One region of the Streptomyces sp. NPDC003077 genome, then DNA from elsewhere that is predicted to be linked to it. Evidence: riboswitches for the same ligand, from Rfam matches in the RefSeq annotation. Region 1 holds a riboswitch; the other holds the start of a gene.
The links. Region 1 has a riboswitch for cobalamin ahead of ABZX96_RS02830 (acyl-CoA thioesterase). Riboswitches for the same ligand answer to the same signal wherever they lie in the genome.
Positions count from the first base shown of each region.

Region 1 (5,938 bases):
CGGCCACTTCCCCCTGGGAGAAGACATGAGACCCGTCTCCGTCCGGCGCTCGTTGCGCCTCGGAGCATGTGTCACCGCGGCGGCCGGCCTGCTCACGGCCGGTTTCGTCGCACCCGCGTCCGCGGCCACGTCGCAGACCGACCAGTTGTGGGTCGCCGCGCCGTCGGAGCTGGCGCTGCCGCTCGGTACGGACGGCGGCGAGCCGCGGAGCCGCACGCTCGCGGTCGGCCTGTACCACGACAACGGCAACTTCACGGTGACCGACGGCAAGGTCACCGTGGACATCTCCGGCGTCGCCGACATCGCCAAGGTGACCTGGCCGCGGAACTGCGCCCCGACCGGCACGACCGCGGTGTGCGACGTACCCGGGATCCCGCTGGGCGGCGGCGACCTCGGGGAGCAGGTCCCCCTGACGGTGCGCGCGGCCGACGGCGCCGCGTCCGGGGCCCAGGGCAGGATCACCTACGAGGCGACGGCCGTCGGCGGCCCCGACGGCACGCTCACCGCGCCCCGCGACAGCTTCTCCACCACGCTCACGGTCGGTTCCGGACCCGACCTGGCGATCGCCGACATCCCGCGGATCGAGCACGCCACCCCCGGCGACACCAGGACGATCCCCTTCAAGCTGACCAACAACGGCAACGAGAGCGCGCACGGCTTCACGGTGAAGCTGATGTCCACCTACGGCCTGCGGAAGCTGACCGAGTACGACGCGTGCACGTCCACGCCGCGTGACGGTGGCGACGTGTCGCCGATCTCGCACACCACCTGTTCCTTCGACCGGGAGCTGGCGCCGGGTGAGTCCTTCGAACTGCCCGCGCCCCTGCGGGTGGAACTCGCCCGGCACGCGCTGAACGAGCGGCTCGACATCAGCGTCGAGCCGGGCGCGGGCGCCCAGGACCTCAAGTCCGAGGACAACTACAGGTCGGTGCTGATCGACGCGGACAACACCGCGGACTTCTCCGTGACCGGCGCCCCGGTCTCCGGCGCGGCGGGCGAGACGGTCACGGCCCGGGTCACGTTCGCGAACAACGGCCCGGGGTGGGTGGGCAACCTCGGCTCCGGCGACGCGGTCGCCACCCTCAGCCTGATCGTTCCCAAGGGCACCACGGTCACCGGCGTCCCGGAGGGCTGCGAGCCGCGCACCCTCTCCGGCGGATTCCTGTCGCGGCCGACGGGCGCCCCGCGCTACGACTGCGACCTGCCGTACTGGGTGCTGGAGAACACGAAGCGTTCTTACGACTTCTCGTTGCGCGTCGACACCGTGGTGCCCGGCGCGACCGGTTCCGTCAGCCTCCTGCCGCCCTTCGGCGAGAAGCTCCCGCACGACCCGAATGCCGCGAACAACACGGCGGTTGTGACGGTCAACTGACCGCCTCTGAACGGCAGTAGATATGGCCGAGCCGTCAACTGGCGAGGCCGGGCCTCGTGTGAGTGCGGACGGGGCTTGAAGGCGGGGCGGGGCTTGGCAGCGGGCCGGGGCGGGATGGGCGGGGCGCACCACGAAGACCGAGCGCCCTGGAACGCGTCCCGCCCCATCCCCTCACCCCGCGGCCGTCCGCTGCTCCGTGCGGAGGGAGCGGCGCCGCACGGCCCGTAGGTACCGCTGGTGGTCCTCGGGGGTGACCGGGCGCAGTTCGGGTACCGGCCGGGGCGAACGGTCCTCGTCGATGGCGACGAACGTCAGGTGCGCGGTGACCACCTCCACGGTGGGCCCGGAGGCGTTCCACCGCTCGGCGGTCACCCGCACCCCGACGTCCATCGAGGTGCGCCCCGCGTACTCCACCGACGCGTGCGCGCTCAGCAGGTCGCCGGCGTGGACGGGGGCGAGGAAGGACATCCGGTCCACCGAGACCGTCACGGCGGGGCCGTCCGCGTGCCGTCCGGCCGCGGCAGCGGCGGCGTCGTCGATGAGCTTCATGATGACGCCACCGTGGATGGTGCCGTACAGGTTGGTGTCGTGCTCGCTCATGATGTGGGCGAGGGTGACGCGCGAGTCGGCCGGGGCCTTGTGGGCCGGGCCGGTGGTGATGCTGTCCACGGGTGACGTTCCCTCAGTTCTGGGCCGGGTGCGGCGTGCGGGCGGTCGTTCGGGAGGCCGCCGACGTTGGACGGGCCGTTGGACGGGCTGTCGGATGGGCCGCCGGGTGCGTCGTTGGCCGGGGCGCCCCGGCCAGTGTGGGCATATGCCAGCCCCCGGCGGTGGCCCGTTCCCGGCGCTGTACGGGCCCGAGGCGGACGGGCCCGGGGAGGACGAGCCCGAGGCGGACGAGCCCGGGACGGTCGGACACAGGCACTGTGCAGGGGGGAGTGAGGGGACGTTCGGCCACGAGACTCTCCTTCGCGCATCGCGGGGACGATCCCGGCGTGTGTCCGAGGACGAGGACGCGGACGCGAAGGAGCGGCGCACACGGGCGGACACATCGCCGCGCGCGTGTCCACCCGTCGTCGCCGGCCCTCCCGCGAGGCCGCCGAGATCACCGCACGCACCGGTGGCGTACGGGCAGTGGCAGGTCTTCGGACTCGCGGGCGTGCCTGCCGGTCTCCCGGCGGGCACCTACTGGCCGTCGCTTCCCGGGCCCGTCGCCGGGCCCAGTGCGTATGACGGCGGTCGTTCCCGCTCACCGCTGCGGGGCAGTCCCGGATTCCCACCGGGTTCCCTCTTGCGACGCATCCCGCCTGGTGGACGGGGCGAACCGCTGCGGAGCCAGCCTACCCGCCGATTCGAACACGACCGGTCCGGGACGGTGCGCCTCCGTGAATTCGGGACGGCGCGCTGCCGTGAGGCCGGGGGTGGTGCGCTTCCGCGAGGGCCCGGGACGGGCGCGCTTGCGCGAGGGCTGGGACGGCGCGCTGCCGTGAGGCCGGGGGTGGTCCGCTTGCGCGAGGGCGAGGGCGAGGGCGGGGGCGGCGCGCTTCCGTCAGCCCGGGGCGGCGCGCTTCAAAAGAGGCGAAGGCGCTTCAGCCGGTCTCGGTCCCGGTCCCGGTCGCGGAAGGAAGCGCCGCGACGCCGGCCCGCAGGAAGGCCATGGCCACATCGACGTCGGCCTCTGTCGGGCGGGGGCCCAGTTCGTAGATGACGGCCGCCGCGGCAGCCGCCGCCATGCGCGGGCCGAAGTCCCCCAGGGTGCCGCCCTTTTCCTCGGCGAGGATGCGGGCGCCTTCCTCAAGGACGTCGGCCATGCGGGCGAGGCAGGCGGACTTGAGCTGGGGGTTGAGGTCGAACATCCGGTCCATCAGGTCGTCGAGCGCGTCACGGCGGGCGAACTCGTCGCGCAGCCAGTCTTCGAGCGCGTCCACGGTGCTCCGTCCGGGCTCCCGTTCGCGCAGGGCGGTGGCGAGCCGGGCCGTGCAGGCGTCGAAGTGGGCCATCGCCAGGTCGAGCTTGGACGGGAAGTAGAGGGTGACGGTGCGCCGGGAGACCTCCGCGGCCTCGGCGATGTCCGTGATCGTCGTCGCCTCGAAACCGTGGTCGGCGAACAGCTCGTACGCGGCCCGCAGGATCGCCTCCCTGCGCCGGGCCTTGCTGCGTTCCCGCAGACCTTCCACCACCATGCGGGCAATCTAGCACCTGTAGCGAATTTACACTCGGGTGCAATAACGCCATAGAGTGTAAGCCCATACGATGGACGAGCTCTGGAAGGAAGGCGCACATGGCGTCACGCCTGTACGCATGGGCACGGTGGGTGGTGCGCCGCCGCGGCCTGGTCATAGGGGTCTGGCTGTTGCTGCTGGCCGTCATCGGCGGCCTCGGCATCACCCTGCACGGGAAGCCGACCACCGAGTACTCGGTCCCGGGGATCGAGTCGCAGCAGGCACAGGACCTGCTCAAGGAGAGGTTCCCGCAGGCGTCGGGCGGGGTGGCGCGCGTGGTGTTCGCCGCCCCCAAGGGCGACACGCTCACCGACCCCAAGGCCCAGCGGGTCATCGCCGCCGGCCTGAAGGAGGCCGCCGGCACCGAGGGCGTCGTGAACGTCTCCGACCCGCTCAAGACCGGCACCGTCTCCCGGGACCGGACGATCGGCTACGCCGACGTGTCCTTCAAGCAGGGCGCCTCCGACGTGCCGCAGTCGGCCAAGGACGCGCTGTCCCGCGCGATGGACCCGGCCCGCGACGCCGGTTTCCAGGTCGAGTTCGGCGGCTCGGTCATGACGCCGGAGATCGAGGTCGGCGGGCCGGCGGAGATCGTCGGCGTCGTGGTGGCCTTCGTCGTGCTGGCCCTGGCCCTGGGGTCGCTGGTCGCGGCCGGACTGCCGCTGATCACGGCGGCCGTGGGCGTGGCGATCGGCGTGCTCGGCGCGCAGTTCGTCTCCCGCTTCATGGAGATGACCGGCACCGCCACCGCGCTCGCCCTCATGATCGGGCTCGCCGTGGGCATCGACTACGCGCTGTTCATCATCGCCCGGCACCGCGAGCAACTCGCCGATCCGGACGCGGACGTGAACGACTCGATCGCCCGCGCCGTGGCGACCGCCGGCAGCGCCGTCGTCTTCGCCGGCGCCACGGTGATCATCGCGCTGGCCGCGCTGTCCGCGACCGGTATCCCGTTCCTGACGATCATGGGCCTGGCCGCCGCCGTCACCGTCCTGCTCGCCGTGCTCGTCGCCATCAGCCTGGTCCCGGCCGTGCTCAGCCTCTTCGGCGAGCGGCTGCGCCCGCGTCCGCGCCGGCGCTCGCGTCCGGGTCGCGCCGAGCGTGCGCCCGGCGCGTGGGGCATGGCCTGGGGGCGCGCCGTCACCCGCGCGCCGGTGGTCGTCCTGTTGGTCGGCGTCCTCGGCCTGCTGGCGCTCGCGCTGCCGGCCCGCGACCTGCGCCTGGGCCTGCCCGGCAACGCCGCGCAGCCGACCGACACCACCCAGCACAAGAGCTACGACCTGCTGAGCCAGGGCTTCGGCCCCGGCTTCAACGCCACGCTGACCGCCATCGTCGACACCGACGGCATCCCCGCCGAACGGCGCGCCCAGACGGTCAAGGAACTGGGCGCCGCCCTTTCCCACGACCGAGGCGTCGCCGCCGTCGCCCCGCCGATCGCCAACCCCGAAGGCACCCTCGCCGTGATCGGCGTGGTGCCCACCACCGGCCCCGACGACCAGGCCACCACCGACCTCGTCCACCGGCTCCGCGAGCACGCGCCCGACGTCGACCGGGCGGGCGGCACCCTGTACGTCGCCGGTGCGACGGCCGCCGCCATCGACGTGTCCGCCAAGCTCTCCGACGCGCTGCCGCTGTTCGTCGCCATCATCGTGATCCTGGCCCTGGTCCTGCTGGCCCTCGCCTTCCGGTCGCTGCTGGTGCCCCTCAAGGCCGTTCTCGGGTTCCTGCTGTCGATCGCCGCGGCGCTCGGCGCGACCACATGGGTCTTCCAGGACGGCCACCTGGCCGACGCCCTCCAGGTTCCGGCGGCCGGACCGGTCGTCGCCTTCCTGCCCGTCCTGCTCATCGGCGTGCTGTTCGGCCTGGCCATGGACTACGAGGTCTTCCTCGTCAGCCGCATGCGGGAACACTACGAGCACACCGGCGACGCGGCCGGGGCCATCACCCACGGCGTCGCCAGCAGCGGCCGGGTGGTCTGCGCCGCCGCCCTGATCATGGCCGCGGTCTTCGGCGGCTTCATCTTCAACCCCGACCCGATCCTGAAGTCCATCGGCTTCGCCCTGGCCATCGGCGTGGCCATCGACGCCTTCGTCGTACGGATGACGCTCGTCCCGGCGGCCCTGGCCCTCCTCGGCCGCCGCGCGTGGGCCCTGCCCCGCTGGCTGGACCGCGCCATCCCGCACATCGACATCGAAGGCGCCCGCCTGCCGCAGGCCGCTCCCGCCGGACGGGGCGAGGAGCAGGGGCAGGGGCAGAAGGTGGTGGCCGCTCGGTGACGCGGTGACGTGCGCTGACGCGGTGACGCACGCTGATCCGCCGATGACGCGGTGACGCACGCCGATAC
Region 1 is NZ_JBEXNM010000003.1:130-6,067, forward strand. It holds gene ABZX96_RS02825 (hypothetical protein) at 26-1,372, shown strand; gene ABZX96_RS02830 (acyl-CoA thioesterase) at 1,544-2,041, opposite strand; cobalamin riboswitch at 2,491-2,716, opposite strand; gene ABZX96_RS02835 (TetR family transcriptional regulator) at 2,962-3,555, opposite strand; gene ABZX96_RS02840 (MMPL family transporter) at 3,654-5,870, shown strand.

Region 2 (5,235 bases), on a different contig from region 1:
CCACTCGGCCGGCGTGGAGGACGACGAGCCGGTCGCAGAACATGGCCGCGAGGTTGAGGTCGTGCAGGGCCACGACGGTGGTCACGGGCAGTGCGGCCACCAGGGCGAGCAGGTCGAGTTGGTGCTGGACGTCGAGGTGGTTGGTGGGTTCGTCGAGCAGCAGCTCGTCCGGTTGCTGGGCCAGGGCGCGGGCGATCTGGACGCGTTGGCGTTCGCCGCCGGACAGGGTGTGCCAGGAGCGGTCGGCGAGCGCGGTCAGGTTGGTCCGCTCCAGCGCGTCCGCCACGGCCTCGTCGTCCTGCGGTGTGGCGGGGGCCCAGGCGCGCCGGTGGGGGATGCGGCCGAGGCGGACCACGTCGCGGACGGAGAGCTCGACCTGGGTGACGGCGTGCTGTTCGACGACCGCGATCCGGCGGGCCACCGTCCGGCGGCGCACCCGGTGCAGCGGAGTGCCGTCGAGCGTCACCGCGCCCGAGGCCGGGGCGAGCACGCCCGCGAGCAGGCGCAGCAGCGTGGATTTGCCCGAGCCGTTCGGGCCTAGGAGCCCGACGGTGGCGCCGGGCGGCGGCGTCAGGCTCACCCCGTCCAGGATCAGCCGCCCGCCCGCCTCCCGGGTGACGCGGTCGGCGCGCAGTCCGGGGGCGTCGGAGGAGGCGGCGCGCAGTCCGGGGGCGTGAGAGGCGGTGGGCAGTCCGGTATCGGGGGCTGAGGGCAGTCCTGTTCCGAGGGCGGTGGATCGCGCACCGGAGTGCGAACCGGCCTCGGAGGCCGTGCCCGTGCCGGTTCCGGCGTCCGGCCCGATGCGGTCACCATCGTTGTCCGCCCCGGCCTCCGGCCCCGCCCCCGGTGCCGTCACGACGCCCCCCGTCCGCCGCGCCCCCGGTACAGGACGAGGACGAACGCGGGCACCCCGACCAGGGACGTGATCACGCCCACCGGCACCTCCTGTGGCGCCAGTGCGGTGCGGGCCAGGGTGTCCGCCCACACCATGAACACCGCGCCGGTCAGCGCGGTGACCGGCAGCAGGCGGCCGTGGGCGGCGCCCACCAGGGCGCGGGCGATGTGCGGCAGCACCAGGCCCACGAAGCCGATCGCCCCCGCCACGCTGACCAGCACCGCGGTCAGGAGCGCCGTCACGCACAGCAGCACCAGCCGGGTCCGGGCCACCGTCACGCCCAGGCTCGCCGCCGCGTCCTGCCCGAAGGCGAAGGCGTCGAGCGTGCGGGCGTGCCCGCCGCACACCAGCAGCGTCAGGAGGAGGACGGCCAGCGCGGGCCACACGTCCTGCCAGCCCGCCCCGCTGAGCGAGCCGAGGAGCCAGAAGAGCACGCCGCGGGTCTCCTCGGCGTCCGCGGCCGTCAGGACGACGAACGAGGTGAGCGCGGAGAAGAGCTGCATGGCGGCGACACCGGAGAGGACCACCCGGTCCGTGGTGCCGCCCAGGGTGTGGCTGAGCAGCAGGACCAGCCCGAAGGAGCAGACGGCACCGAGGAACGCGCCCGCCGAGACGGACACCGCTCCCCCGCCGACCCCCAGGACGACGACCGCCACGGCGCCGGTCGAGGCGCCGGAGGAGACGCCGAGGACGAAGGGGTCGGCGAGCGGGTTGCGCAGCAGGGACTGCATCACCGCGCCGCACAGGGCGAGCCCGGCGCCGCAGAGGGCCGCCAGGACGGTCCGCGGCATCCGCAGGTTCCACACGATGCCGTCACGGATCGCGGAGGTGCCGGACTCGCCGCCGAAGAGGTGCGCGGACACCGCGGACCCCACGTCGGCGACCGAGAGGTCGGCGGGGCCGATGGTGACGGCGATGGCGACCGACATCACCAGCGCGGCGCCCCCGAGCGCCCACAGCAGCCCGCGCCGCAGCACTCGCGCCTCCCTGCGCGCAGGGGGCGCGGTCCGTTCCGGAGTACGCGTCGCCGTCATCGGGCGAGCCCGTAGTCGCGGAGCGCCGCCGCGACCTTCTCGACGCCTTCGACGGTGCGGATGGTGGGGTTCATCGCCTGGCCGCTGAGCAGGACGTAGCGCTTCTTCTTGACGGCGGTCATGTTCCGGGTCACCGGGTCGGACTCCAGGAACTCGATCTTCTTCCGGGCGCTCTCGGCGCTCTGCGACTTGCGGGTCAGGTCACCGAGGACCAGGACGTCCGGGTCGCGGTCGGCGACCGTCTCCCAGTTGATCTGCGGCCATTCCTCGCGGGTGTCGTCGAAGACGTTCTTCGCGCCGAGCTCCCGCGTGATGACGCCGGGGGCACCGCAGCAGCCCGCCATATAGGGAGCGTCGGAGTTGGCGAACCAGTAGAGCACCCGTGCCTTGGAGGCGTCGATGTCCTTCGTCGCCGCGCGCACCCGGGCCTTCAGGTCGCCGACGAGCTTCTCGCCGCGCTCCTCCACCCCGAAGATCCTGGCGAGGTCGCGCACCTCCCCGTAGACGGTGTCCATGGTGAGGGGCTTGGTGCGGACGCCGTCGCCGTCGCCGCTGTTGTCCTTGTCCGCGCAGTCGCCGGGCGACACGTACGCCGGGACGCCCAGCTCCGCGAACCGCTCGCGGGGTGCCACGCCGCCCTTGCCGACGGTGTAGAGGAACGACGCGGTGACGAGGTCGGGCTCCTTGTCGAGCACCTTCTCGAAGGAGGGGTAGCGGTCGGCGAGCCGCGGCACCTTCGCGTTGGCCTTCTCCAGGCCCTTGAGCACCGGGTCCGTCCAGGTGCCGGTGCCCACCATGCGGTCGGCGAGCCCCAGGGAGAGCAGGATCTCCGTCGAACCCTGGTCCAGGGAGACGGCACGGCGCGGGGGCCGCTCGACCGTGACCTTCCGGCCGCAGTTCGTCAGGGTGAGCGGGTATCCGTCGCCGCCGCCGGACTTCGCCGCGGGCGCCGGGCCGCCGCCGCAGGCCGTCAGCAGCAGGATGCCGATCCCGAGCAGGGCGGACAGGCGAACACGGCGGGGTATGGAGGACACACGTTCCCTCTGCGTCTCACGGCTCGTACGCGGAGCCTGGGTCACGATCCCCCGCCCGGCCGCGGACGGAGGTGCCAGCAGGTCTTCGGACTCGGGATCACGCGGACGGGGCGCCTTCCCAGATACCGATGTCGATCCAGTGGCCGTGCTCCGCCCGTCACCCTCACCGCTGCGCGTCAGCTCCGGATTCGCACCGGATTCCCTGGCCCTGATCTGCGGGTATGACTGGCCCCGGAAAGCTATCACGAGGGGTTTTCACCTCCCTCTCCGGGCGCTGGCCGGGGCTGCCGGGCGCGGATGGTGATCTTGTGCGGGGGCGGGTCTCGTGCGGGGCGGGCCGTGCGCGGGCCGCTGCCTTGGGTGGCCGTCTATCACGAGGGCGTGCGATCTCCGCGGAGCGCCGTGAACGGATAACGGATACTCGCGGAGCACCGTCCACGGGTGCCGGGTGCCGGGTGCCGGGTGCCATCCGTGATCGTCTTCGAGCGGCCCGCGCGACGCCCGTCCGCAGATGGTCGCGAAGCACCGTCCACGGACACCGGGTGCCGGGTGCCGGGTGCCGGGTGCCGGTTGCCGGTTGCCGGTTGCCGGTTGCCGGTTGCCGCCCATGATCGTCTTCGGGCGGCCCGCGCGACACCCGTCACCGACCCGGCACCCCGGACCCCACCACCCGCCATTCGAACAGCAGTTGACTTCCGTCGAACGGCGGTGTTCCACTGAGGTCATGCAGAAGCCGCTGCCGCTGGTTATCCGCGGCCACATCGACTTCGGTCGGGTGTGGTCCGCCTCGTGTTGCGTCTGACGACGTCCCCGGCAGCAGGCCGCCCGAGCGGCATCTCTTTCCGTCGGCGCACCGTACGGCCGTTTTCCTCGCGGCGGCGCGTCTTCGTACCGCCGAGCACCGGCTGCCCTCCCCTGGCGACACCCCGCGCTGACGTCCGCTGACGACGTCCGCCGGCGTTCACTGACGCGTTCCCGCTGACGATCGCAGGCCCCACCCGCCGACGACCGTCCGGCGGGCCCGCTCGGCGACGCCCGCGCGGCAGCCTCGCCCCCGCCGTGCCCCCGCACGCCCCGGTCGTCGTCCCCCGCGTACGCGGCCACCGGCCCGACGCGGTTCCTCCCCCGCCCTTCGCGCGAAAGGTCTCCCATGCCGGTCGAATTCCTCGGCATCGCCGCCACCAACGACGGCTCCGAAACCCGGGCCCGCTCCGGCCCCGCGTTCGACAAGGAGTACACCCTCCGGCTCGGCCGCGCCCACGAGGACCACGGCTGGGACCGGGTCCTGTTCGCGTACGGCGCCGGATCGCCCGACCCGGCGCCGGCCGCCGCGTACCTCGCCTCCCACCTGGACCGGCTCCAGATCCTCCTGGCGCACCGGCCGAACGTCTCCTACCCGACCTTCGCCGCCAAGACGTTCGCCACGCTGGACCAGATCAGCGACGGGCGGCTCACCGTCCACTTCATCACCGGCGGCAACGACCACGAGCAGCGGCGCGAGGGCGACACCCTGACCAAGGACGAGCGCTACGCGCGGACCCGCGAGTACATCCGCATCGTCAAGAAGATCTGGACGACGCACGAGCCCTTCGACCACGAGGGGGAGCACTACCGCTTCCACGACTTCGTCAGCGACGTCTTCCCCGTCCAGCAGCCGCGCCCGCGCGTCTCGTTCGGCGGTTCGTCGGCAGCCGCCTACGCGGCGGGCGGCGCCGAGGCGGACATCTACTGCCTGTGGGGCGAGCCCCTGGAGCGCACCGCGGAACAGATCGCCGCGGTGAAGGAGGCGGCGCGCGCGGCCGGGCGGACGGACGTGCCCCGCATCCAGGTCGCCTTCCGGCCGATCATCGCCCCGACCGAGGAACTGGCCTGGGAGAAGGCCCACCGCACGGTCGGCGCGATCAAGGCCCGTACGGCGCAGGGAGACTCCCCGCTCGCCCGCAGGCACCGGGACGCGCCGGAGAACGCCGGGTCGCAGCGGCTGGTCGCCATCGCGGAGGCGGGCGAGCGCTACGACCGGGCGCTGTGGACCCCGACCGCCGCGGCCACCGGCGGCGCGGGCAACTCCAACGCCCTGGTGGGCACGCCGGAGACGGTGGCGCAGGCGCTGCTGGACTACTACGACCTGGGCGTGGACATCCTCTCCGCGCGCGGCTACGACCTGCTGTCCGACGCCATCGACTTCGGCCGGTACGTGATCCCGCTGGTGCGCGAGGAGGTCGCCAAGCGCGACGCCGCCCGCCAGGCCGCCGACGCCCGGCCCGTCGCGGCG
Region 2 is NZ_JBEXNM010000051.1:37,951-43,185, forward strand. It holds gene ABZX96_RS27680 (ABC transporter ATP-binding protein) at 1-664, opposite strand, end outside; gene ABZX96_RS27685 (iron chelate uptake ABC transporter family permease subunit) at 853-1,929, opposite strand; gene ABZX96_RS27690 (ABC transporter substrate-binding protein) at 1,926-2,963, opposite strand; cobalamin riboswitch at 3,022-3,208, opposite strand; gene ABZX96_RS27695 (LLM class flavin-dependent oxidoreductase) at 4,114-5,235, shown strand, end outside.
Region 2: it holds a riboswitch for cobalamin, as region 1 does, so the genes downstream of both, ABZX96_RS27690 (ABC transporter substrate-binding protein) here and ABZX96_RS02830 (acyl-CoA thioesterase) in region 1, are expected to answer to the same signal.